3 regions of the Streptomyces sp. NPDC048671 genome follow, and region 2 is predicted to be linked to each of the others. Evidence: riboswitches for the same ligand, from Rfam matches in the RefSeq annotation. Region 2 holds a riboswitch; each other region holds the start of a gene.

Region 1 (7,092 bases), on a different contig from region 2:
CCTGGGTGAGGCCGGAGCAGTCGAACGAGGAGGGGCCGGTGGCGCCCCACACGTACGGCTTGCCGAGGGCCCCGTACGCGAAGGCGACGGCCGCAGCGGCGCGGGCGTTCGGCGCCCGGTCGGAGCCGCGCGGGGAGCTGCGGTCGGCGTGGCCCGCGCCGCGGCCGCCGTCCGAGGCGTCGTACGCGGCGCGCTGGGCGGGGGAGAGGCGGGCCAGCAGCTCGCGGGCCTCGGTCAGCTTGGCCCGGACCGTCGCCCGGTGCTTCTTCAGGTCGGCCTGGCGGGCGGTGAGCTCGGCCAGCTGCCCCGCCGCCTCGGACCGCAGCTGGGCCACGTCCGCGACCTGGCGCTGCACGGCACGTACCTCGTCGGCCCGGCCGGCGGCGGCCCGCTCCACGTAGGAGGCGCGCTCCAGGTACTGGTCGGGGTCCGAGGAGAGCGCCAGCTGGAGGGACGGGTCGAGACCGCCGGAGCGGTACTGCGCCGCGGCGTACGCGCCCAGCGCGTCGCGCGAGGCGTTGAGCCGCTCGGTCTTGCGGGCGGCCTCGTCGCGCATCGCGTCGATGGACTCGGCGGTGGCGGCCGCCTTCACCTTCGCGCCGTTGTACTGCTCGGTGGCGACCTCCGCCTCCCGGTACAGCCGGTCCACCTCGGCCTTGACCCGCGCGGGGGTGGGCGTCGGGTCGGCGTGCGCGGATCCCGGCAGCGCGGCAGCGGTCGCGGCCCCGGCGAGGGCGAGGGTCGCTGCGGTGCGGGCAGCAGAGCCGGTGTACGGGCGCTGCTTGGGTTTCCGGTGCGCGGCCACGAGGGCGGGGGTCCTTCCTGTCGACTGCCCGTCGGGGCCTACCGGCGGGCCCGCCCGGTCCGGCGGCGGGTCACCAACAGGGGGAGCGGCCCGCCGCCGGATCTCTCGGCGGGGCGACCGGACGGTGCCGTCCGGGTGCGGAGCGGCGGTGATCCGGTCACCTGGTAGGGACGCTAAACCCGGGGCACGGGCAGGAGTCGTAATGACGCCTATTGCCCGAATTTGGCGTGGTGTTGTTGCTGGATGACCGGAAAAATTGCACCAGAGTCAGGCAATTGGTGCATTCGTCAGTCAAGCGTCCAGTAAGCCTCACCTGGCTGCGGAAGGCTGATACGGCCAGGGCTAAGGTGCGGAACCATGCGTGTACTCATTGATGTCTTCGTCGCCCTGCACATCATCGGAATCGCCGCCCTGCTGGGGGGCTTCCTCACCCAGATGAAGGCGATGGGGGCGGGAACCGCGCGCTTCGTGCCGGGGATGCTGCACGGCGCGCTGACCATGCTGGTCACCGGTATCGCCCTGGTCGGGCTCGACCAGGCCGACGACCACCCCGTGAACAACGTCAAGATCGGCATCAAGCTGCTGATCCTGGTCGTCATCCTCGGGCTCGTCTACGTCAAGCGGGACGAGGAGAAGGTCGAGAAGGGCCTCTTCGCGGCGGTGGGCGGACTGACGGTCGTCAACATCTTCATCGCCACGCTCTGGACCTGACCTGACCTGACCTGACCTGACCTGACCTGACCGGGCCGGGCCGGGCAGCGGCCGGGCAGCGGCCGGCGGTGGCCGCTGCCGCAGGGGCCACCCGCCGTACCGCAACGCCCCTAACCGGGCCGCACGCTCCCGTAGATCGGCATGTAGTAGATCGACTCCTCGCGCACGTTCGCCCCCGGCTTCGGCGCGTGGATCATCATGCCGTCGCCCTTGTAGATGCCGACGTGGCTGATGTCGTCGTAGAAGAAGACCAGGTCCCCGGGCCGCAGATCCGCCGTCGCGATCCGGGTGCCCACGTTCACCTGGTCCCAGGTGGTCCGCGGAATGCTGACCCCCGCCGCCTTCCAGGCCGCCTGGGTGAGCCCCGAGCAGTCGTACGAGGACGGGCCGGTCGCTCCCCAGACGTACGGCTTGCCGATCTGGGCCCTGGCGAACGCGAGGACCTTCTCGGCCTTCGTCGTGGCGCTGCTGTCCGAACCGGAACCCGTCCCGGCGCCCGAACCGCTCCCGGTGCCCGTGCCGGTCCCGCTCCCGCTCCCGGACTCCTTGGCCTTGCGGTCGGCCTCGGCCTTCGCGGCGGCCTGCTTCTTCGCCAGCTCCGCCGCCTTGCGCTCGGCCTCGTCCTTCTTCTTCTGCTCCAGCTCGGCGAGGCGTGCCTTCTCCTCGGCGGTCAGCTTCGACAGCAGCGTGCGGGCCTCGGTCAGCTTGTCCTGGACGTTCCGCTTGCTGGTGCGCAGCCGGGTCTGGGACGCGGTGAGCGTCTCCAGGCTCGTCACCGCCTCGGCGCGCTTCTTGGACGCCTCGGCCTGCTTCGTACGGAAGTCAGTGACGGCCTGCTGCTGGTTCGCGGCCATCCGGTTCATGAGGTGGGTCTGGTCGAAGAACGACTGCGGGTCGTTCGCCAGGAAGAAGGTGGCGGTCGGCGCGAGCGCCCCGTCACGGTATTGGGCGGCGGCGTAGTTCCCGAGCGTCCGGCGGGCGTCGTTCAGCTTGTCGGCGCGCTCGGCGATGTCGTCCAGCAGCGTGTCCACCTTGGTGCGCTGCTTGGCGGACGCCTCTTTCGCCTGGTCGTAGTGCTGGGTCGCGGTGCCCGCCTGTCGGTAGAGGTCGTCGACCTTCTTCTGGACGTCCTCGATGCCGGGCTTCGGGGCCGGGGCCGCCAGCGCGCTCTGCGTGGACAGCAGGGTCACCGAGGCGAGTGCGGCCGTCGTGAACCCGATGGCCGGGCTGGTGCTGCGCGCCCGGGGGCGCGGTTTGCGATGCGACGCCAAGGCCTGCATCTCCTTCCGTGGACCGCCTACCGGGTTAGCTGTCGGGTTCGGGCGTAACGGAAGGCTGCCCTACGGTCCTGGTGGGGGATTCGGACCGATTCACCCCGGTGCTGCGTGTGGGTCCCCGGTTCCGGACTCCGTACGGGCAGCCCAGGATTCGGCGTGGACGCCCGCTCGGCGTGGTTCGCCTCTGGGGGTACGGGCCGCCCGAACGTGCACGCTAGCCAACTCATGGTGCCGCTGTGAAGGTTGATGTTCGATATGCCCGATACATTTTCGTGACCTTGGCGAAGTGGGCGAGGTGCGGGCAGGTCAGGCGCGGGATCGGTCCACACAGTGTGGGTCCGGCATCGCTCTGGGTGGCCGCGCGGAGGTGTGCGGAGGTGTGCGGTTCGCCATGTGAGCCCAGGGTGTCAGTGCGGCGGCCTAGACTCGGACAGCGATGAGCAGCCTCTTTGACGACAGTTTCCTGGCCGGCCTCCAGCACACGGAGGAAGGGCCCCCGCCGCCCCCCGAGGACTCCGCACCCGAAGCGGTGCCGGAGGACCTCTTCGGGGGCGTGTTCGACGGGCCCCCGCCGCCCCGCGACGCGTACTACCGCGACGGGGCCCACCGCCCGGTGATCGACGCCGCCGCGCTGCTCGACGGGCTGAACACCGAGCAGCGCGCCGCCGTCGTGCACGCGGGGTCCCCGCTGCTCATCGTCGCCGGGGCCGGTTCGGGCAAGACCCGGGTACTGACCCACCGCATCGCCCACCTGCTCGCCGAGCGGGGGGTGCACCCCGGCCAGATCCTGGCGATCACGTTCACCAACAAGGCCGCCGGTGAGATGAAGGAGCGCGTCGAGCAGCTCGTCGGCCCCCGCGCCAACGCCATGTGGGTCATGACCTTCCACAGCGCGTGCGTACGGATCCTGCGCCGCGAGTCGAAGAAGCTCGGCTTCACGTCCTCGTTCTCGATCTACGATGCCGCGGACTCCAAGCGGCTGATGGCCCTGGTCTGCCGCGATCTCGACCTCGACCCGAAGCGCTTCCCGCCGAAGTCGTTCACGGCGAAGGTGTCGAACCTCAAGAACGAGCTGATCGACGAGGAGACCTTCGCCGGCCAGGCCGCGGACGGTTTCGAGAAGACGCTCGCCCAGGCCTACGCGATGTACCAGTCCCGGCTGCGCGAGGCCAACGCGCTGGACTTCGACGACATCATCATGACGACGGTGCACCTGCTCCAGGCCTTCCCCGACGTCGCCGAGCACTACCGCCGCCGGTTCCGGCACGTCCTGGTCGACGAGTACCAGGACACCAACCACGCCCAGTACACGCTCGTACGGGAACTGGTCGGCCCGGCCGGTGCCGCCGACGCCCCCGGCGAGCTGTGCGTCGTCGGTGACGCGGACCAGTCGATCTACGCCTTCCGAGGCGCCACGATCCGCAACATCCTCCAGTTCGAGGAGGACTACCCGGACGCGACCACGATCCTGCTGGAACAGAACTACCGCTCCACCCAGACGATCCTGTCCGCCGCCAACGCCGTCATCGAGCGCAACGCGAGCCGCCGCCCGAAGAACCTCTGGACCAACGCCGGCTCCGGCGCCCGGATCACCGGCTACGTCGCGGACACCGAGCACGACGAGGCGCAGTTCGTCGCCGACGAGATCGACCGGCTGACCGACGCGGGCGACGCCAAGGCCGGCGACGTCGCGATCTTCTACCGGACGAACGCGCAGTCCCGTGTCTTCGAGGAGATCTTCATCCGGGTCGGCCTGCCCTACAAGGTCGTCGGCGGTGTGCGCTTCTACGAGCGCAAGGAGGTCCGGGACGTCCTGGCCTACCTCCGGGTCCTCTCCAACCCCGAGGACACGGTTCCGCTGCGCCGCATCCTGAACGTGCCCAAGCGCGGCATCGGCGACCGGGCCGAGGCGATGATCGACGCCCTGTCGCTGCGCGAGAAGATCACCTTCCCGCAGGCGCTGCGCCGCGTCGACGAGGCGTACGGCATGGCCGCGCGCTCAGCCAACGCCGTCAAGCGGTTCAACACGCTGATGGAGGAGCTGCGCACGATCGTCGAGTCGGGCGCGGGCCCCGCGGTGGTGCTGGAGGCGGTCATGGAGCGGACCGGCTACCTCGCCGAGCTCCAGGCCTCCACCGACCCGCAGGACGAGACCCGGATCGAGAACCTCCAGGAGCTCGCCGCCGTCGCGCTCGAATTCGAGCAGGACCGCGGCGAGGAGGAGGGCGCGGGCACCCTCTCCGAGTTCCTGGAGAGGGTCGCGCTCGTCGCGGACTCCGACCAGATCCCCGACGAGGACACCGACGGCTCCGGAGTCGTCACGCTGATGACCCTGCACACGGCGAAGGGCCTCGAATTCCCGGTGGTCTTCCTGACCGGCATGGAGGACGGCGTCTTCCCGCACATGCGGGCGCTGGGCCAGGTCAAGGAGCTGGAGGAGGAGCGCCGGCTCGCCTACGTCGGCATCACCCGCGCCCGCGAGCGGCTCTATCTGACCCGGGCGGCGATGCGCAGCGCCTGGGGCCAGCCCTCGTACAACCCGCCGTCGCGGTTCCTGGAGGAGATCCCGGAGCAGCACCTGGAGTGGAAGCGGAAGGGCCCGATGGGGGCTCCGGCGGGGCCGACGTCGGGCATCACCTCCTCGCTGTCCGCGTCCCGTGCACGCTCCGGGCCCTCGGGCTTCGCGACCCGGCGGACCTCGGACAAGCCGACGATCACGCTGGTGGTCGGAGACCGGGTCACCCACGACCAGTTCGGTCTGGGCACGGTGACGGCCGTCGAGGGCCTCGGCGACCAGGCGAAGGCCACGGTCGACTTCGGTGACGAGCGGCCGAAGAAGCTGCTGCTGCGGTACGCGCCGGTCCAGAAGCTGTAGCGCCCGTCCGGCCCGGTCCGGTCCGGCGGACGCCGCGTCCGTCCGGACCGGACCGGGTCAGCTCAGGCCCGGTTCAGTCCGGTTCAGTCTGGTTCAGCCCGGCTCAGGTCGGGTCGATGTTGTGGCTGCGGAGCCAGGGCAGCGGGTCGATCGCCGCGCCGCCGCCGGGCCGCACCTCGAAGTGCATGTGCGGGCCGGTCGAGTTGCCGGAGCTCCCGGAGTACGCGATGACGTCGCCGGCCTTGACCGGGCCCGAGCGGATCCGGGTGCTGCTGAGGTGGCAGTACCAGGTCTCGGTGCCGTCGGCCATCGTGACGATGGCCATGTTCCCGTACGCGGTGTTGTACTGCGTGTGAACGGTGCCGTCGGTCGCGGCCATCACCGGGGTGCCGTACTGGACGGGGAAGTCGATGCCCGTGTGCACGGACATCCAGTTGACGCCCGCCTGGCCGAAGTACGCGCTGAGACCGTGCTCCTTGACCGGCATGACGTACTTGGGTCGCAGGGCCTCCTTGCGGGCGGCCTCCGCGATGCGCTTCTTCTTCTCGGCGGCCTGCCGCTCCTTCAGGTCGATGCGCTCCTGGGTGCGGCTGGCGCGGTCGGCGAAGTTCTCCGCGTCGGCGCTGAGGTTGGCGAGCTGGGTGTCCAGCTTGTTGTTGGCGGCGACCGGCTTGACCGTGCCGGGGTCGGCGGCCGCCATCGTCGTCGTGTCGTCCTTCTTCTCCTCGCCGCCGCCCATTCCGCCCACGGAGGCGGCGGCGATACCGGCCACGCTCATCACGCAGGCGGAGGGAACGGCGACGGTGAGGAGAGCGGAACGCCTTGCGGGCGAACGCCTGCGGCTGCGGCTGCCGCCACCTCGGGAGACCGGACGGCTCGCGGGGTGATGGGAGTCGGCAGGGGAGGGGGCAGGGGCAGGGGACGGAGACGGGTCCTGGTCCTGTTCCCGGGAGTGGTCTTCGTGCGCCTCGTACGTCTCGTGCGCTTCGTGCGTTTCGTGCGTTTCGTACGGCTCGTGCATCTCGTACGGCTCGTGCATCTCGTACGTCTCGTACGTCTCGTACGGATGCTGCGCTGGCTGTTCGGGCTCGTTCGACGCCGTCACATCTTGCGGCGATTGCTGCCCGTGGTCGGGCGTGGCGCCGATGTTCCAGGCGGTGGCGTCATACGCACCGGAGTCGTACGCCGCTGTGTCGGTGCTTGACCACTGGCCGTTCGCGTACCACCCGGAGGTGTCCCACTGGCCGGACGAGTCCGGGGCGCCGCCCTGAGCGGGGATGTTCGCGCCGTAGCCGTCGGGCGCTGCCCAGGTCGTGGTGGTGTCGTACTGCTGCGGGGCCGCGTCGTACTGCGGGGCCGCAGCGTACGGGGGGTACTGCTGGTACTGCTGAGGGTGGGGGGTGTAGGCCGCGTAGTCGGCGGCG
Region 2 (7,092 bases):
CGAACAGTACGAGCAGTCCTCGGGGCAGAGCCCAGACTTCAGATTGACCAGATAGTTCAGCTTCACGCGCCGCCCGAACCACTGGCGGCGCACCTTTCCGGCCGCGGCCACCACGTCGAGCAGATCGTCGTCCGGGGTGGCCAGTACGGCGAGCGCTTCTTCACGGGTCGGCAGCTCGCGCCGCAGTCCCTTGTCCGCCAGCGTGTTCAGGAGGTCCATGGCGACGATCCTGACGCACGGCACGCCTTCGAGCCAAGGAAGAACCGGACAACAGAGAGGCGTGAGGGTGTGTGCATGGCCACACCCTGCCCGGCTTCGCCCCCGGTTAAGGTCTGTGAGTTGCCTACAAAAGGGACCGCCCATGCCGTTCGCCCCGTTCGACTGGATCGACGACGAGGCGCGCCGCCGTGCGGACACCGGGCTCGTCCGGACGCTCCGGCCCAGGCCCGCCGAGACGGAACTGCTGGATCTCGCGAGCAACGACTACCTCGGCCTGACCAGGCACCCGGAGGTGACCGAGGCAGCGGCCGACGCGGCGCACCGCTGGGGTGCGGGGGCCACCGGATCCCGCCTGGTCACCGGTTCCACCGCGCTGCACGCCGAGCTCGAACGGGAACTGGCCGATTTCTGCGGTTTCGAGGCGGCCCTCGTGCTGTCCTCCGGCTACGCGGCCAACCTCGCCGCTCTCACCGCGCTCACCGGACGGGGTTCCCTGATCGTGTCGGACGCCGGTAATCACGCCTCGATCGTCGACGGCTGCCGGCTCTCCCGGGCCGAGACCGCCGTCGTGCCGCACGCCGACCCCGACGCCGTGCGCAAGTCCCTGCACGCACACGACGGCAGGGCGCTGGCGGTCACCGACTCGGTCTTCTCCGTCGACGGCGACGCCGCGCCGCTGGCCGCCCTGGCGGAGGTCTGCCGTGACGAGGACGCCGCGCTGCTCGTCGACGACGCGCACGGTCTGGGGGTGCTCGGGGAGGGCGGTCGCGGCGCGCTCGCGGCCGCCGGCCTCGCGGGCGGCGACGGTGTCGTCGCCACGCTCACCCTCTCCAAGTCCCTGGGCAGCCAGGGCGGCGCGGTCCTCGGCCCCGCCCGTGTCATCGACCACCTGATCAACACCGCGCGCACGTTCATCTTCGACACCGGACTCGCCCCCGCCGCCGCCGGCGCCGCCCTGGGCAGCCTGCGGCTGCTGCGCCGCGAACCGGAGCGGGCGGGCCGGGCCCGCGCGGTGGCCACCGCGCTGTACGGACAGCTGACCGCGGCCGGTCTGACCGCCGTACGGCCCGACGCGGCCGTGGTCTCGGTACGCGCGCCGTCGGCCGACGCCGCGGTCCGCTGGGCGGCCGACTGCCGTACGGCCGGTATGGCGGTCGGGTGCTTCCGGCCGCCCTCGGTACCGGACGGCATCTCCCGGCTGCGGCTGACGGCACGCGCAGACCTGACGGACGAGCAGATCGCGACCGCGGTCGCGACCGTACGGCGGACCGCTCCGGACGCCTGAGACGGCACGGCCGTCCTCCGGCGCCGTGACCGGTCCGCCGCCGCGTCAGCGGACCGAGCCGAGGCTCAGACCGGAGACGAAGGAGGTCCAGGCCGCTGACGAGAACTGGAGCGGTGGCCTGGACACGTCCTTGGAGTCGCGCACGGCCAGCCGCCTGCCGCCGAACGGCGCGGCCTCCACGCAGTTGTTCATTCCCGTGCTGCGGCTGCTGCGCCGCCAACGTAACGCGTTCTGTGCGAGGCAATCCGACATGACGCCCCCCTCGGGCAGTCCGTAGTTACTGACCGGCGCGGTCGATCGCGGCGATCAGGTCCAACGAGTGCTCCGGCGACAGCGCGTGCGCCTGCAGAGTGCGGAAGGCCGAGCTGTACGCCTCAAGGTCTTCTTTCCGCTCCAAGTAGAGGCTACTCGTCAAATGGTCAAGAACGACCACATCCAGATCAGAAGTGCTCGGAAATGAGAAGATAACGAAAGGCCCGGTGAGGCCGACATAGCCGCCCACCGTGAAGGGCAGCAACTGGAGTTGCACATGAGGAAGTTGAGCCAGCCGGACGAGATGGCGCAATTGCTCCCTCATCACCCGCCTGCCGCCGACCGCGCGCCTCAGCACCGCCTCGTCGAGCACCGCGCTCAGCCTCAGCGGCGGATCGCACCGGAGCACCCCCTGCCGGGCGAGCCGCACCTCCACCAGCGAGTCCAGCTGGCCGGCCGGCAGCCCGTCCAGAGAGGCCCGGGTCACCGCCCGTGCGTAGTCGGCGGTCTGCAACAGGCCAGGCACCACCGAGGTCTCCAGCGTGCGAGCGGTGCGCGCCTGTGACTCCAAACTGATGAAGTCGCGGTACTGGGGCGGGATGAGGCCGCGGTAGGCATGCCACCAGCCCGCGCCGCCCCCGCCCGCCGAACCGGCGAGCGCCTCCAGAACCTCCCGCAACTGCGGGTCGTCCACGGCGTACGCGTCCAGCAGCCGGGTGACGTCCGCCGGCCGCACCCCACTGACACCCGTCTCGATCCGGCTCACCTTCGACTGGTGCCAGCCGAGCAGTTGCGCGGCCTCCCGGCTGGTGAGTCCGGACGTATGGCGCAGACTCCGCAGCTCCTCCCCGAGCTTGCGGCGTCGCACCGCAGGGCCGTGCTGCATGTGGTGCCTCCCTCCCACTCGCTGCCGAGCGGACAGTGTGCCGCTCCCGCACGGTATCCAGCGAAGAGTTCACCGCTTTGAGCGACAGATATATGCATATCTTGGTGGATCGTCGTCACAGAGGGCAGCATCAATGGCAATCTGGCGCGAAGCACAGCACGGACCGATCGCGGGTCGGTTCCGGGTGGGAAAGGGGCGGCCGGCCATGGCGGACCATCAAGAGGCAAGCGTCACTCTGCCGAGCGAGCCGGTCTCGGTCTCCGCGGCCCGGAGGTATGTGGCCCGGGTACTGGCCGAATGGGGACTGCCCGACGGGAACGAGGCCGCGGACACCATCCGGCTGATCGTCTCGGAGCTCGCGACCAACGCGGTGCAGCACACGTTCGGCCAGTCGCCCACCTTCACCGTGGATCTACGGCTGGAGCGCGAGGAGCAGCTGTACCTCGGGGTGACGGACAGTCACCCCCGCTGGCCCCAGCGGCTGCCCGCCGCCGTCCAGCAGGACAATGGGCGCGGCATGGTGATCATCCGCTCCCTGGCCAAGGAGTACGGTGGCCGGCTGACCGTCACACCCACCGCCGAGGGCGGCAAGACCGTCTGGATCGCCCTCCCCTGGAACGTCCCCGTCCAGGGCTGACCGGACCCGTGCCCCGCGGTCCGGGTCACTGCGGCGCGGCGGCCCGGCCGAATCCGCTGCGCAACAGGGCCCGCAGGGTCGCCGCCGCGGCGCTCGACCGGTCACCGCGGTGCACCACCGAGATCGTCCGGCGGAACGCGGCGGGCTCCAGCCTCCGCACGGACAGCGGCGTCGGTGACATCGCCGCGACCATCTCGGGAACCACCGCGATCCCGATGCCCGCGCTGACCAGGGCGCACACCAGCGCGTAGCCCGGCGACTCGCAGACCACCGCGGGCAGAGCGCCCGCCTCGGCCAGCGCGTTCTCCACCCCGCGGCGCGGCGGATGCGTGGGCGCGCTGCTGATCAGCGGCCGGCCCGCCAGATCCGTCACCGGAAGCCGCCCGCTGCCGTCGGCCAGGACCTGCCCGACGGCGGTGATCAGCACCAGTTCCTCGACCAGCAGGGGCTCGGCACTGACGCCCGAGGGCAGCGGCGTCGCGGCGGCCGGTTCGTACGCGTGCGTCAGCGCGAGATCGACCTCGCCCGCCGCCACCGCCGCGACCCCGCCCGGCGGCTCGTACTCCGTGACGACCAGCTCCACATCCGGGTGCGCCCGGCGGAAGGCACTCAGCACGGGAGGCAGCAGATGGATGCCGGCCGTGGTGAAGGTGCCGACGCGCAGGCGCCCGCCGGAGAGCCCGGCCAGTCGGGCCAGCTCGTGGCGGGCCTGGTCCATCTCGTCCAGGACCCGCCGGGCCCGGCCGGCGAGCAGCTCGCCCGCGGCGGTGAGACGGGCGCCCCGGTGGTGCCGGACCAGCAGCGCGGCACCGGCCTCCCGCTCCAGCTTGGCGAGCTGCTGGGAGAGCGCGGGGGCGGTGTAGCCCAGGCGGGCGGCGGCCCTGGTGATCGAACCGGCCTCGGCGACCGCCACCAGCGCCGCGAGCCGCGTCGGGTCGTACATTAAGCATTCCTTTTGGCAGACCCACAAGATTGCAAGTACATGCTAAAGGCCGTTCGGGTCCAATGTGGAGCCCATGGACGCCCAACTGACCGCCTTCCTCGGAGTCGCCGCCGCCATGGTCGCGCTGCCCGGAGCGGATTTCACCGTCGTCGTACGCAACGCTCTCGCCTCGCGGTCGGCGGGGGTGGCGACCGCGCTCGGCGTCGCCGGGGGCCTGCTCGTCCACACCGCGCTCGCCGTCGCCGGACTGGCCGCCGTGCTGGTGGCGGTGCCGGTGCTGTTCCGTACGGTTCAGCTCCTAGGCGGGGCGTACGTGCTCTACCTGGGCGTCAGCGCGCTGCGCGCCGCCCGGCGCCGCGACGGGCGGGCGCACGCCGCCGAAGCCGCGGTGGACCGGCCGGACGGCGGGCAGGCCGCCATCGGGACCCGACGCGCACTGCGCCAGGGCTTTCTGACCAACGCCCTTAACCCCAAGGCGCCGGTGCTCTTCCTCAGCCTGCTTCCGCAGTTCGTCCCCGCCGGGGCCCACCCGCTGCCCAGGACACTGCTGCTCGCCGCGATCGTCGTGCTGCTCGCGCTGATCTGGTTTCCGGCCGTGGCGCTCCTGGTGGACCGCCTGGGCCGGTGGCTGCGCCGGCCGCGCACCGCCCGCGCGATCGAGGGCGGCAGCGGCGTGGCGCTCACCGCACTCGGGGCGGTGCTGGTGACCGGCACCCTGCTGCACTGATCTCAGGTGTGGATCCGGTGGCGGGGCGGCGGCGTCAGCTGACCCGCCCGTAGTAGACGCTCTTCGTCCAGATCTTCTCCAGCCGCACCACGGCGCCGGTCTTCGGCGAGTGCCAGATCTTGCCGCTGCCCGCGTAGATGCCCACGTGGAAGACGCTGCGGCCGGAGTGGAAGAAGACCAGATCGCCGCGTTGCCGCTTCGAGGCCGAGATGTGGCGGGTCTTGTTGTACTGCTGCTGGGCCGTGCGCGGGAGCTTCTTGCCCGCCTTCTTGAACGAGTACAGCGTCAGCCCCGAACAGTCGAAACGGCTGGGGCCGCTTGCGCCCCACCGGTACGGCGATCCCTTCTTCGACGCGGCGATGTTGAGCGCCTTCATCGAATGAGTCGCGGCCTGGGCGTCGGTCACGGCGCCGGGGACGAACAGCGTGCCGCCGACGGCGGCGAGAGTCATGGCCGAGGCCGTGGCGGCCCGGCCGAGCAGAGACGGGACATGAACCTGCGCACTCATGCGCAACCCTTCGTCAGCCGCCTGTGAAGGATGACCTGTCGGGTTCGGGCTGGCGAAGTTGCCCGGCCGCACAAGGCGGCTTCACCCCGAGGGACAACCGGAGGTCCGGTCGGCCCGTTGTGCTCGGGTCCTCCACTCCTGCCGATCCACTCCTGTCGACCAGGCATCCGGACAGCGGCAGGACTCGGCGTCCGCCCGGACCGCCCCGCCGCGGTGGCGGGGGCTTGTCGTCCCAGGGATCTTGACTCACCGAACGCCGGATTTCCGAGGTGAAACGGTGATATGTGAGGCTCGTCACGGCTGGCCCGTTCGGGTGGACAGAGGGCCATTCGTGGAGTCGGTGGACCTCCCCCGCCGGTGCCGTACCAGCGGCGGAAGGGGAGATTTCACCCATAGTCCATCTCGGAAGCGCAAGTTGAGCTGTCCCTCGTGCGAGGTATCACCTACGCCGAACGAGCGAGATAATTCGGTCCACCCGTCGGGCGTGTCGGCGCAAGGGAGTTGATCAACTCGTCTGGGCCGGCGGCACGGTGACCCGCCCGGCGCGGCGCTCGCCGTCCAGTACCCGTAGCGCCCGCGTCAACGTGGTGGAGTGGATCCGGGCTTCACCCCGCTCGTGCATCAACGTGAGCGCGTCCCGCAGCGCCGCCGCGTGCGAGGCGAGTGCCTGCGCGGCGCGCAGGGCCCGGTAGGTGTCGTCGGCGCGGGCCGGATTGGTCCGGCCCACCTGGTCGACGACTTGCAGATAGCGGTCGATGAACTCGCCCTCCGCGCGGGTCAGGGCGGGCAGCGGCGGGAACTCCGGTGGCTGCATCGGGGGTTCACCGCGCGGCGGGCGGCGGCAGCGCGGGCCCCCGGCTCCGCACGATGTGGTCGATCAGCCCATAGGTCTTGGCGCCCTCGGCGTCGAGGATGAGATCGCGCTCGGTGTCGGCGGTGACCTGTTCGGCGGAGCGGCCGGTGTGGCGGACCAGCATGCTCGTCAGCGTCTCGCGCATCCTGGCCAGTTCCCGGGCCTCGATCTCCAGATCGGACGGCTGCCCCTGCACCGGTTCGGCGAGTTCCGGCTGCTGCAGCACGACCCGTGCGCCGGGCAGCGCGTGCCGCCGGCCCGGGGCTCCCGCGGCCAGCAGTACGGCCGCTGCGGCGCCCGCCTGGCCGAGGCAGAAGGTCTCCACCTCGCAGGTGAGGAACTCCATCGTGTCGTAGACGGCGGTCATGGCCCCGAACGAGCCGCCGGGGGAGTTGATGTAGAGCTGGATGGGCCGGTCGGGTTCGTTGTGTTCCAGGTACATGAACTGGGCGACCAGGTCGTTGGCCGCGACGTCGTCGACCGGTGTGCCCAGGAAGACGACCCGTTCGGCCAGGAGCTTGGAGTACGGGTCGAGCGTGCGGGTCCCCTGGGACGTGCGCTCGGTGAACTCGGGCAGTACGTAGCGGGCGGCGGGGCGGTGCATGGCGAAGACCTCTCCTCCGGGGCGCGCAGGGGTCCGTGAGGGCGCCCTGCGCACGCTTCTGCGAGAAATGTACAGGACGTACAGAAGTTTGTGATGGGAGAGCGACGTAATCTGGTGATCCACTAAAAGGACCAGGTCAGAGCAATGCCGGTGATTTAGTACGTTCTTGCAGGTCAGG
Region 3 (7,092 bases), on a different contig from region 2:
GGCTGGTCGTAGGTGGAGTAGTCGAAGATCTCCTGGCAGCGGATCACGTCGACCGTGGTCCCGAGTCCGCTGATCAGCAGGGGCAGTACGTCGTTGCCCCAGCCGGGGTCGACGCCGGAGACGAACAGCGAGCCGCCGCCGTCGGCGACGGCGGCCAGGACCGGTTCGCGCAGCTCCGGCGGGGCGCCCCGCTGGTCGTAGAGCGCGTACAGGGCGGGCGTGACGACCACCGCGCCCGTCCGGACGGCCCTGGTGATGTCGGCCAGCGCCTCGTCGGGGCGGATGTCCCCGGAGGCCGCGTACACCACCGCGCCGGGAGCGGTGGCCAGCACCGCGTCGATGTCGTCGGTCGCCGCGACGCCCAGATCGCGGCCGGTCCCGGCGAGGTCGCCCGCGTCGCGGCCCACCTTGCCGGGATCATGAACAAGTACGTGCGCCAGCTTCAGGGCCGGATGGGCCTCGACGGCGCGGATGGCCGCGCGGCCGACATTGCCGGTACCCCAGACCACCGTGGAAATCATGCGGCGGAGGGTAGCGCGCGGGATGAAAGGTTCATAGTGCCATCGCCCACCCGGTTGGCGAGGGCGGCCGGGGCAGGCGCAAAGGGGTGGGAAGGAGCCGCTCGGCTCCTTCCCACCCCTGCGCCCGGCTCCTCCCGAGGGCGGAGGCGCGGTATGTCAGCAGGCCCGTCAGTAGGCCCCGAAGACGTTGTCGATCGAGCCGTACGTGGCCGCGGCGTAGTTGCACGCCGCGGTGATGTTGGCGACGGGGTCGAGGATGTCCATCGAGGTACCGGCCACGTGGTAGGCGTCGAAGGTGGGCTGGATCACCTGGAGGAGACCCTTGGACGGGGTGCCGGCGGCGGCGTTCGAGTCCCAGTTGTTGACGATCTGCGGGTTGCCCGAGGACTCGCGGATGACGTTGCGGTAGATGCCGTCGTAGCTCCCGGGGATGCCGTTCTGGGCCATCACGGCCAGCGACTCCTTGATCCAGCCGTCGAGGTCGGCGGTGTACGCCGTCGCGGCCTGTGCCGGGGCGGTGGCGGCGGTCTCCTCCGCGATGGGCGTGGCCGTCCGCTGGGAACGGTCGGCACGGTCGGTCCCCTCGGCCCGGTCGGACGACTGCGAGGCGTCGGCCGCGGACTCGGCCGAAGGCTCGGCTGCGGGCTTGGACTCAGCTGCGGGCTCGGACTCGGTCGCGGGCTTTGCCTTCGATTCGGCGGTGGGGGCCGCCTTGGGCGCGACGGCCGCGGACTTGGCGCCGATGGTCAGCTTGAGGCCCGGGTGAATCAGATCGGGGTTTCCACCGACCGCACTCCGGTTGTCCTTGTAGAGCTGCTCCCAGCCGCCGCTGAGCGAATACCCACGGGCGATCTTGGAAAGCGAATCACCGGAGATCACGGAATAGACGGTGGACTCCGCCTTGCTGACGGCAATTCCCTTGGCAGCAAGGGAAGTCGGGGCCGCCGCCTTTTCTGCGACGACAGCGTGTGCCGGTGCGGCAGAAGCCGATCCGGCCCCGATCAGGGGGAGCGCGAGAACGGCTCCGCCCGTGCTCACGGCGATGAAACCGCGGGTCAGGGAGGTGGACTTGGAACGACGGTGCTTACCCATGATGGGCATGGCTCTTTTCCTCTCCGCCGCCTGCGAGGTGAGCTGTCGGGTTCGGACTGGAGATGTCCGGCCGCACGTGATGGCGACTTCACCCCTAGCCGCTCCGGATACCGGACCGGCGGCAAACCTGGGTCCCCCGCTCCTGCCGTACGTGAGTGGGTCGGGTTACCGGACGGCGGCAGGATTCGGCGTTCCATCCGGATTGACGGTGACCGTAAGCGAGAAACACCGAGCGAAACAAGCCCTGAATTCGAGATCCCAATTGATTCGCAAGATCAATTAAAGGAAATGCTCACCATCAGACCTTCACGAGGAAGTCAACTTTCTTGGCACAACAGGGAACCGAAGCCGGACGCCCCGCGTCCGAGGCCGGAAGAGTGACGCTGACCACTGAGCCCGAAAAGGGTGATTTGCTCAACATTCATCACCTTTGGGCGACAAAAAAGGGACCCTTGATAGTAATTAGTAGCGAATCAGATTAATGGTTCAATCAGGACATCTTGACGACCTCCGCCAGGGCCCACCCCCGGCAGGAAGGTCGGATCGGTTCATCATTAATGATGGATCTAAATAGATGAACTATGGCGTGATGCGCCCGAGGACGCTCACGGCCCGGTTGCGGGACGTCCCGACACGGGCCGGCGGACACGGCCTAACTTCCGCCCTCGCGTCGGAGCCGCGCCGAAAGGTGGTGCTGGAGCGGCTGGCCGACGGCCGCGAGGTCATGGACGAATTCGAGCGTGCCGTCGTCCGTCAGGGTGTAGCGGCGACGGGTGGCGCTGACCTCCTTGGCGGTGGGAGCGAGAGCGACCTGATGAGTGGCGAGGTCGGCCGCGCCGTCGGCCGCACGGCCGGTCAGGATCTCGGCGATACCGGTGGGCTGGGTGATCAGCGCCTCGACGCGCCCGTCCGGCTGCATCCGCCACCAGCCGCTCTCCCGGGCCGACGGCCGCAGCGGGGCGCCTTCCGCGTCGATCAGCCAGGCGCGCGCCTCGTAGTGGAGGAAGGGCCGCCCGTCGTGACTGAAGGTCACCTCCTGCGCGTACCGGAACTCCTCGGCGAGCGTCGGATACTCACCGCGGCCCTGCCCGGTCCAGGTGCCCAGGAACCCGGTCAGCGGTGCGAGCAGCGCGTGCGGGGCAGGCGCTTCGTCCGGCCCATTCGCGTCGGGATACGGGTGCTTCCGGAGGGGGTCGAACATCTTGCGCGCTCCTGAGTCGGGGATGGTGCCGGTGATGGCGGCGGTGGCGATGGTGTCGGCTCGCAGCCTAGGGCCACGGGATGCGAGTGCGCCGCTTCCACGCCTTCACTCCATCTCGGATGCCCTGCGGGAGTGCGGGTCAGTTCCAGCGGTCCTGGTTGATGAAGTGGCTGAAGCCGCGCCAGGAGTTGGGTCCCATCTCGCCGTCGATGGGGCCGGTGTAGCCGTTCTGGGCGGCGAGTCGTTGGAGAGCGGCCCAGGTGTTCGTGCCGGGGACCCCGTCGATGGGTCCGGTGTAGCCCCAGTTCCGCAGGTTCCGCTGGAGCGCGGCATAGGTATTGGCTCCGGGGACCCCGTCGATCGGGCCGGTGTAACCCGACTCGATCCGCAGCCAGTTCTGCGTCCGCTGCCACATCACCGGACCGGGGACACCATCCTGCTCCGTCGACGACTTCGGCAGCCCACCACCGGACGGCGGCGGGCCGGTCGGCTCGGTGAGGTCGAACGCCCAGGAGCGGGCGCGGCTGAGGTCGACGGGGGACGCGCCGCCGGTGGAGCCCACGGACGTGTACTGATGGGCGGCCCAGTCGGGGTAGTGGCCGCCGAGGTCAGGTGCGCCGGGCCAGGTGCCGTCGTTGGCCCCCCAGGAGGCCGCCCACAGGTGGGCGCCGGCGGCGACGGTGGCGGTCCAGGTGCCCGCGCGCAGTGCGCCTGTGCTGATGTAGAACCAGGGCACGTAGCTTCCGACGCGTTCGCGTACCCGGTTGAACCAGGCGGACACATCGGCGTCGTTCCACAGACGGGTGGAGTCGTCGAGCACCTCGACGTCCAGCGCGAGCACGTCACCGACGCGGTAGTCGTGGAGGTGGTCCACGAAGTAGTCGGCCGCGGCGGTGGGGCTGAGGAAGTCTCCCGACATCCAGTAGTGGCCCACCCGCAGTCCCGCGGCGCGGGCGCCGTCGATGTGGCCGGGATACGAGGACGAGGTGTAGGGGCCCTCGGTGAGCTGGCATCCGCCGGCCTTGACGATGACGAACTGCCGTCCCTCCGCGGCGGCGCGGGCGTAGTCGATGCCGAGCTGGTTGTTCGAGACGTCCAGGCCCTCCAGGTCGGCCGCCTGGGCGCGGGGCGGGCCGGCGGCGGTCGCGGCACCGGCGGCCGTGAGTATCCCGGCCGGGGTCAGGGCCGTCGCCACGGCGGCGCGAATCAGGTCTCTCCTGCGCATGTTTCCTCCGGTTAGGGGGTGGGGCCCCAGCAGTGGACGTGCCGTGTGCCCGTCGGGGTGTGTCATGTGCTTATCAAAATCTATGCGCGTAGGTTACCGTGGCTCCGCCTCGCTCTGGCAAGTCAAGTCGTAGTAACGACAAGGGAGTTGACGTGCACAAGAACCAAGGGACCGATGACGGCCAGGGGGTTCGGCCGCGGATCGAGATGAGCCGGCGCACATTACTGCGGGGCTCGGTCACCACGCTGGGCCTGGCGGCCGGCGGCGTGCTGTTCTCGGGGAACGCCGCACAAGCGCTGGACATCTACAACCCGTTCAGCGGTTACCGGATCACGGGTACCTGGCAGGACCACCTCAACGACGGCTCGCTGGGCGGACTCGACTACGGGATGGGCGTCGGCACCGCGCTGCCGGCGGCGGGCGCCGGTGTCATCACGAACATCCCGGACAACGGTACCGGTGGGCACACGGTGACCATCACTCACAGCGACGGGTACCGGACGCAGTACATGCACCTGTCCCAGTTCTTGCTGGCCAACGGCACCTCGGTCGGCAAGGGAGGGATCGTCGGGTACTCCGGGGGCGCGGTCGGAGCCCCCGGCTCGGGAAGCTCCACCGGACCGCACGTGCACTGGCATCTGATCACGCCGGGCGGCACCCGGGTCAACCCGCTGGACTACCTGGGAGGAGGAGGCGGTGGTGGGCTGCCGAAGACGTCGACGGAACAGGATGGTGTCCCCGGTCCGGTGATGTGGCAGCGGACGCAGAACTGGCTGCGGATCGAGTCGGGTTACACCGGCCCGATCGACGGGGTCCCCGGAGCCAATACCTATGCCGCGCTCCAGCGGAACCTGCGGAACTGGGGCTACACCGGACCCATCGACGGGGTCCCCGGCACGAACACCTGGGCCGCTCTCCAACGACTCGCCGCCCAGAACGGCTACACCGGCCCCATCGACGGCGAGATGGGACCCAACTCCTGGCGCGGCTTCAGCCACTTCATCAACCAGGACCGCTGGAACTGACCCACGCCACAACCCGCGCGGAGCCGTCCGGAGCAGGGGGAACGGCCGTCCGGCGACACAAGAAATCCCCGGTCCGCAATTGCGGACCGGGGATTCTCCCGAGTATATTGAGTGTTTCTGTGCGCCCACAGAAAAGGCCCCTCACCGGGGGCCACTAAGCAAAACCATATCCGGCAGGAGCCATTTTGTCAACTCGGGAAAGCTCCGAATTGCAGAGGGAGCAGGAATTCATCGACCGGCTCTACGACCGTGTCGATGCGCTGCGCGGAGTAGCCGCCCAGCACGTCAAGGACGCGCTGACGCCGGTCGGAACCGGTCTGCAGGCCCGTCTCGAACGCGATGTGCTCGTCGCTGAACGCTCTGGACTGCTGGCTGCCCTGAATGCCGTGGACGGCTCGCTGTGTTTCGGCCGGATCGACCTCTCCAGCGGCACGGCGCACCATATCGGCCGGGTCGGAATCCGCGAGGACGACACCGCGCACACACCTCTGCTGATCGACTGGCGCGCACCGGTGGCCCGCCCCTTCTATCTCGCCACCGGTCACACGACCATGGGCCTGCGCCGGCGCCGGCACATCACCACCGAGGGCCGCGTCGTCACCGAGCTGCACGACGAGATCCTCGACCTCGGGGACCGGGAGCGCACCGGCTTCGAGGACCCGAGCGGCGACGCCGTGCTGCTCGCCGCCGTGAACTCCGCCCGCACCGGCCGCATGGGCGACATCGTGCGGACCATCCAGGCCGAGCAGGACCGCATCATCCGCGCCCCGCACCGCGGTGTTCTCGTCGTCGAGGGCGGGCCCGGCACCGGCAAGACAGCGGTGGCGCTGCACCGGGCGGCCTTCCTGCTGTACGAGCACCGCGAGCTGCTCGCCAAGCGCGCCGTCCTGATCGTGGGCCCCAACCCGGCCTTCCTGCGCTACATCGGCGAGGTGCTGCCCGCGCTCGGTGAGACCGGTGTCCTGCTCGCCACCCAGGCCGAGCTCTTCCCCGGGGTCCACGCCGACGGCACAGACACGGGCCGCGCCGCCGCCGTCAAGGGTGGTGAGGGGATGGCGGAGGCGCTCGCCCTCGCCGTCCGCGACCGGCAGCAGCTGCCCGAGCCCGGCGCCCCGCTGGTCATTCCGCACGACGACGGCGATCTCGTCGTCGACTGGGAGATCGCGTACGAGGCCCGGCAGGCGGCCCGCGACACCCGGCTCCCCCACAACCTCGCCCGCCCGCACTTCGCGTTCCGGATCATCGACGCCCTCACCTCGCAGCTCACCGAGCGCATCGGCGCCGACCCGCACGGCGGTCCCAACTTCCTAGGGCCCGACGACGTCGCCCAGCTCGGGCGGAACGTCGCCCTCAGCAAGGAGGTGCACGCCGCCGTCGACGAGCTGTGGCCGCCCCTCACCCCGGAGCGGTTCCTCACCGACTATCTGGCCGGCCCCGTGTACGTACCGGCCGAGGACGCCGAAGCCATCCGGCGTACGCCCGGCGAAGGGGCCTGGACGCCGGCCGACGTCCCGCTGCTCGACGAGGTGGCCGAACTCCTCGGGGTCGACGACAGCGCCGAGCGGGCCGCCGCCGAGGCCGAGCGCCAGGAGCGGATCGCGTACGCGCAGGGCGTTCTGGAGCTGTCGAGGGGTTCGGAGTCCTACGAGTTCGAGGACGAGGAGTCCGAGACGCTCGCCGCGCACGACATCATCGACGCCGAACGCATGGCGGAGCGGCAGGAGGAGGCCGATCACCGCAGCGCGGCGGAGCGCGCCGCCGCCGACCGGACCTGGGCGTTCGGCCACATCATCGTCGACGAGGCGCAGGAGTTGTCGCCGATGGCGTGGCGGCTGCTGATGCGCCGTTCGCCGACTCGCGCGATGACCCTGGTCGGGGACCCCGCGCAGACCTCCGAGGAGGCCGGCGTCGGCTCGTGGGAGAAGATCCTCGCGCCGTACGTCGGTGACCGCTTCGAACACACCACGCTCAAGGTCAACTACCGCACGCCTGCCGAGATCATGGAGCTGGCCGCCGGGGTCGTACGGG

The links. A riboswitch is a leader RNA that binds a small molecule or an ion and turns the genes downstream of it on or off. The one in region 2 is predicted to bind cyclic di-AMP.
Region 1: linked by a shared signal. The riboswitch ahead of ACZ6S6_RS36940 (C40 family peptidase) and the one ahead of ACZ6S6_RS28045 (C40 family peptidase) in region 2 are both predicted to bind cyclic di-AMP.
Region 3: linked by a shared signal. The riboswitch ahead of ACZ6S6_RS32175 (transglycosylase SLT domain-containing protein) and the one ahead of ACZ6S6_RS28045 (C40 family peptidase) in region 2 are both predicted to bind cyclic di-AMP.

The regions. Positions count from the first base shown of each region.
Region 1 is NZ_JBVJHB010000030.1:13,054-20,145, reverse strand. Features, by position in the region: gene ACZ6S6_RS36950 (C40 family peptidase) at 1-805, opposite strand, end outside; gene ACZ6S6_RS36945 (hypothetical protein) at 1,163-1,516, shown strand; gene ACZ6S6_RS36940 (C40 family peptidase) at 1,627-2,796, opposite strand; cyclic di-AMP (ydaO/yuaA leader) riboswitch at 2,795-2,960, opposite strand; gene pcrA (DNA helicase PcrA) at 3,230-5,668, shown strand; gene ACZ6S6_RS36930 (M23 family metallopeptidase) at 5,772-7,092, opposite strand, start outside.
Region 2 is NZ_JBVJHB010000015.1:59-7,150, reverse strand. Features, by position in the region: gene bioB (biotin synthase BioB) at 1-219, opposite strand, end outside; gene ACZ6S6_RS28075 (8-amino-7-oxononanoate synthase) at 362-1,504, shown strand; gene ACZ6S6_RS28070 (DUF397 domain-containing protein) at 1,550-1,756, opposite strand; gene ACZ6S6_RS28065 (helix-turn-helix domain-containing protein) at 1,782-2,642, opposite strand; gene ACZ6S6_RS28060 (ATP-binding protein) at 2,848-3,279, shown strand; gene ACZ6S6_RS28055 (LysR family transcriptional regulator) at 3,305-4,222, opposite strand; gene ACZ6S6_RS28050 (LysE family translocator) at 4,296-4,949, shown strand; gene ACZ6S6_RS28045 (C40 family peptidase) at 4,984-5,457, opposite strand; cyclic di-AMP (ydaO/yuaA leader) riboswitch at 5,461-5,633, opposite strand; gene ACZ6S6_RS28040 (hypothetical protein) at 5,963-6,271, opposite strand; gene ACZ6S6_RS28035 (ATP-dependent Clp protease proteolytic subunit) at 6,279-6,914, opposite strand.
Region 3 is NZ_JBVJHB010000019.1:48,782-55,873, reverse strand. Features, by position in the region: gene ACZ6S6_RS32180 (NAD(P)H-dependent amine dehydrogenase family protein) at 1-521, opposite strand, end outside; gene ACZ6S6_RS32175 (transglycosylase SLT domain-containing protein) at 690-1,622, opposite strand; cyclic di-AMP (ydaO/yuaA leader) riboswitch at 1,626-1,814, opposite strand; gene ACZ6S6_RS32170 (heme-binding beta-barrel domain-containing protein) at 2,266-2,814, opposite strand; gene ACZ6S6_RS32165 (GH25 family lysozyme) at 2,954-4,039, opposite strand; gene ACZ6S6_RS32160 (peptidoglycan DD-metalloendopeptidase family protein) at 4,192-5,064, shown strand; gene ACZ6S6_RS32155 (HelD family protein) at 5,274-7,092, shown strand, end outside.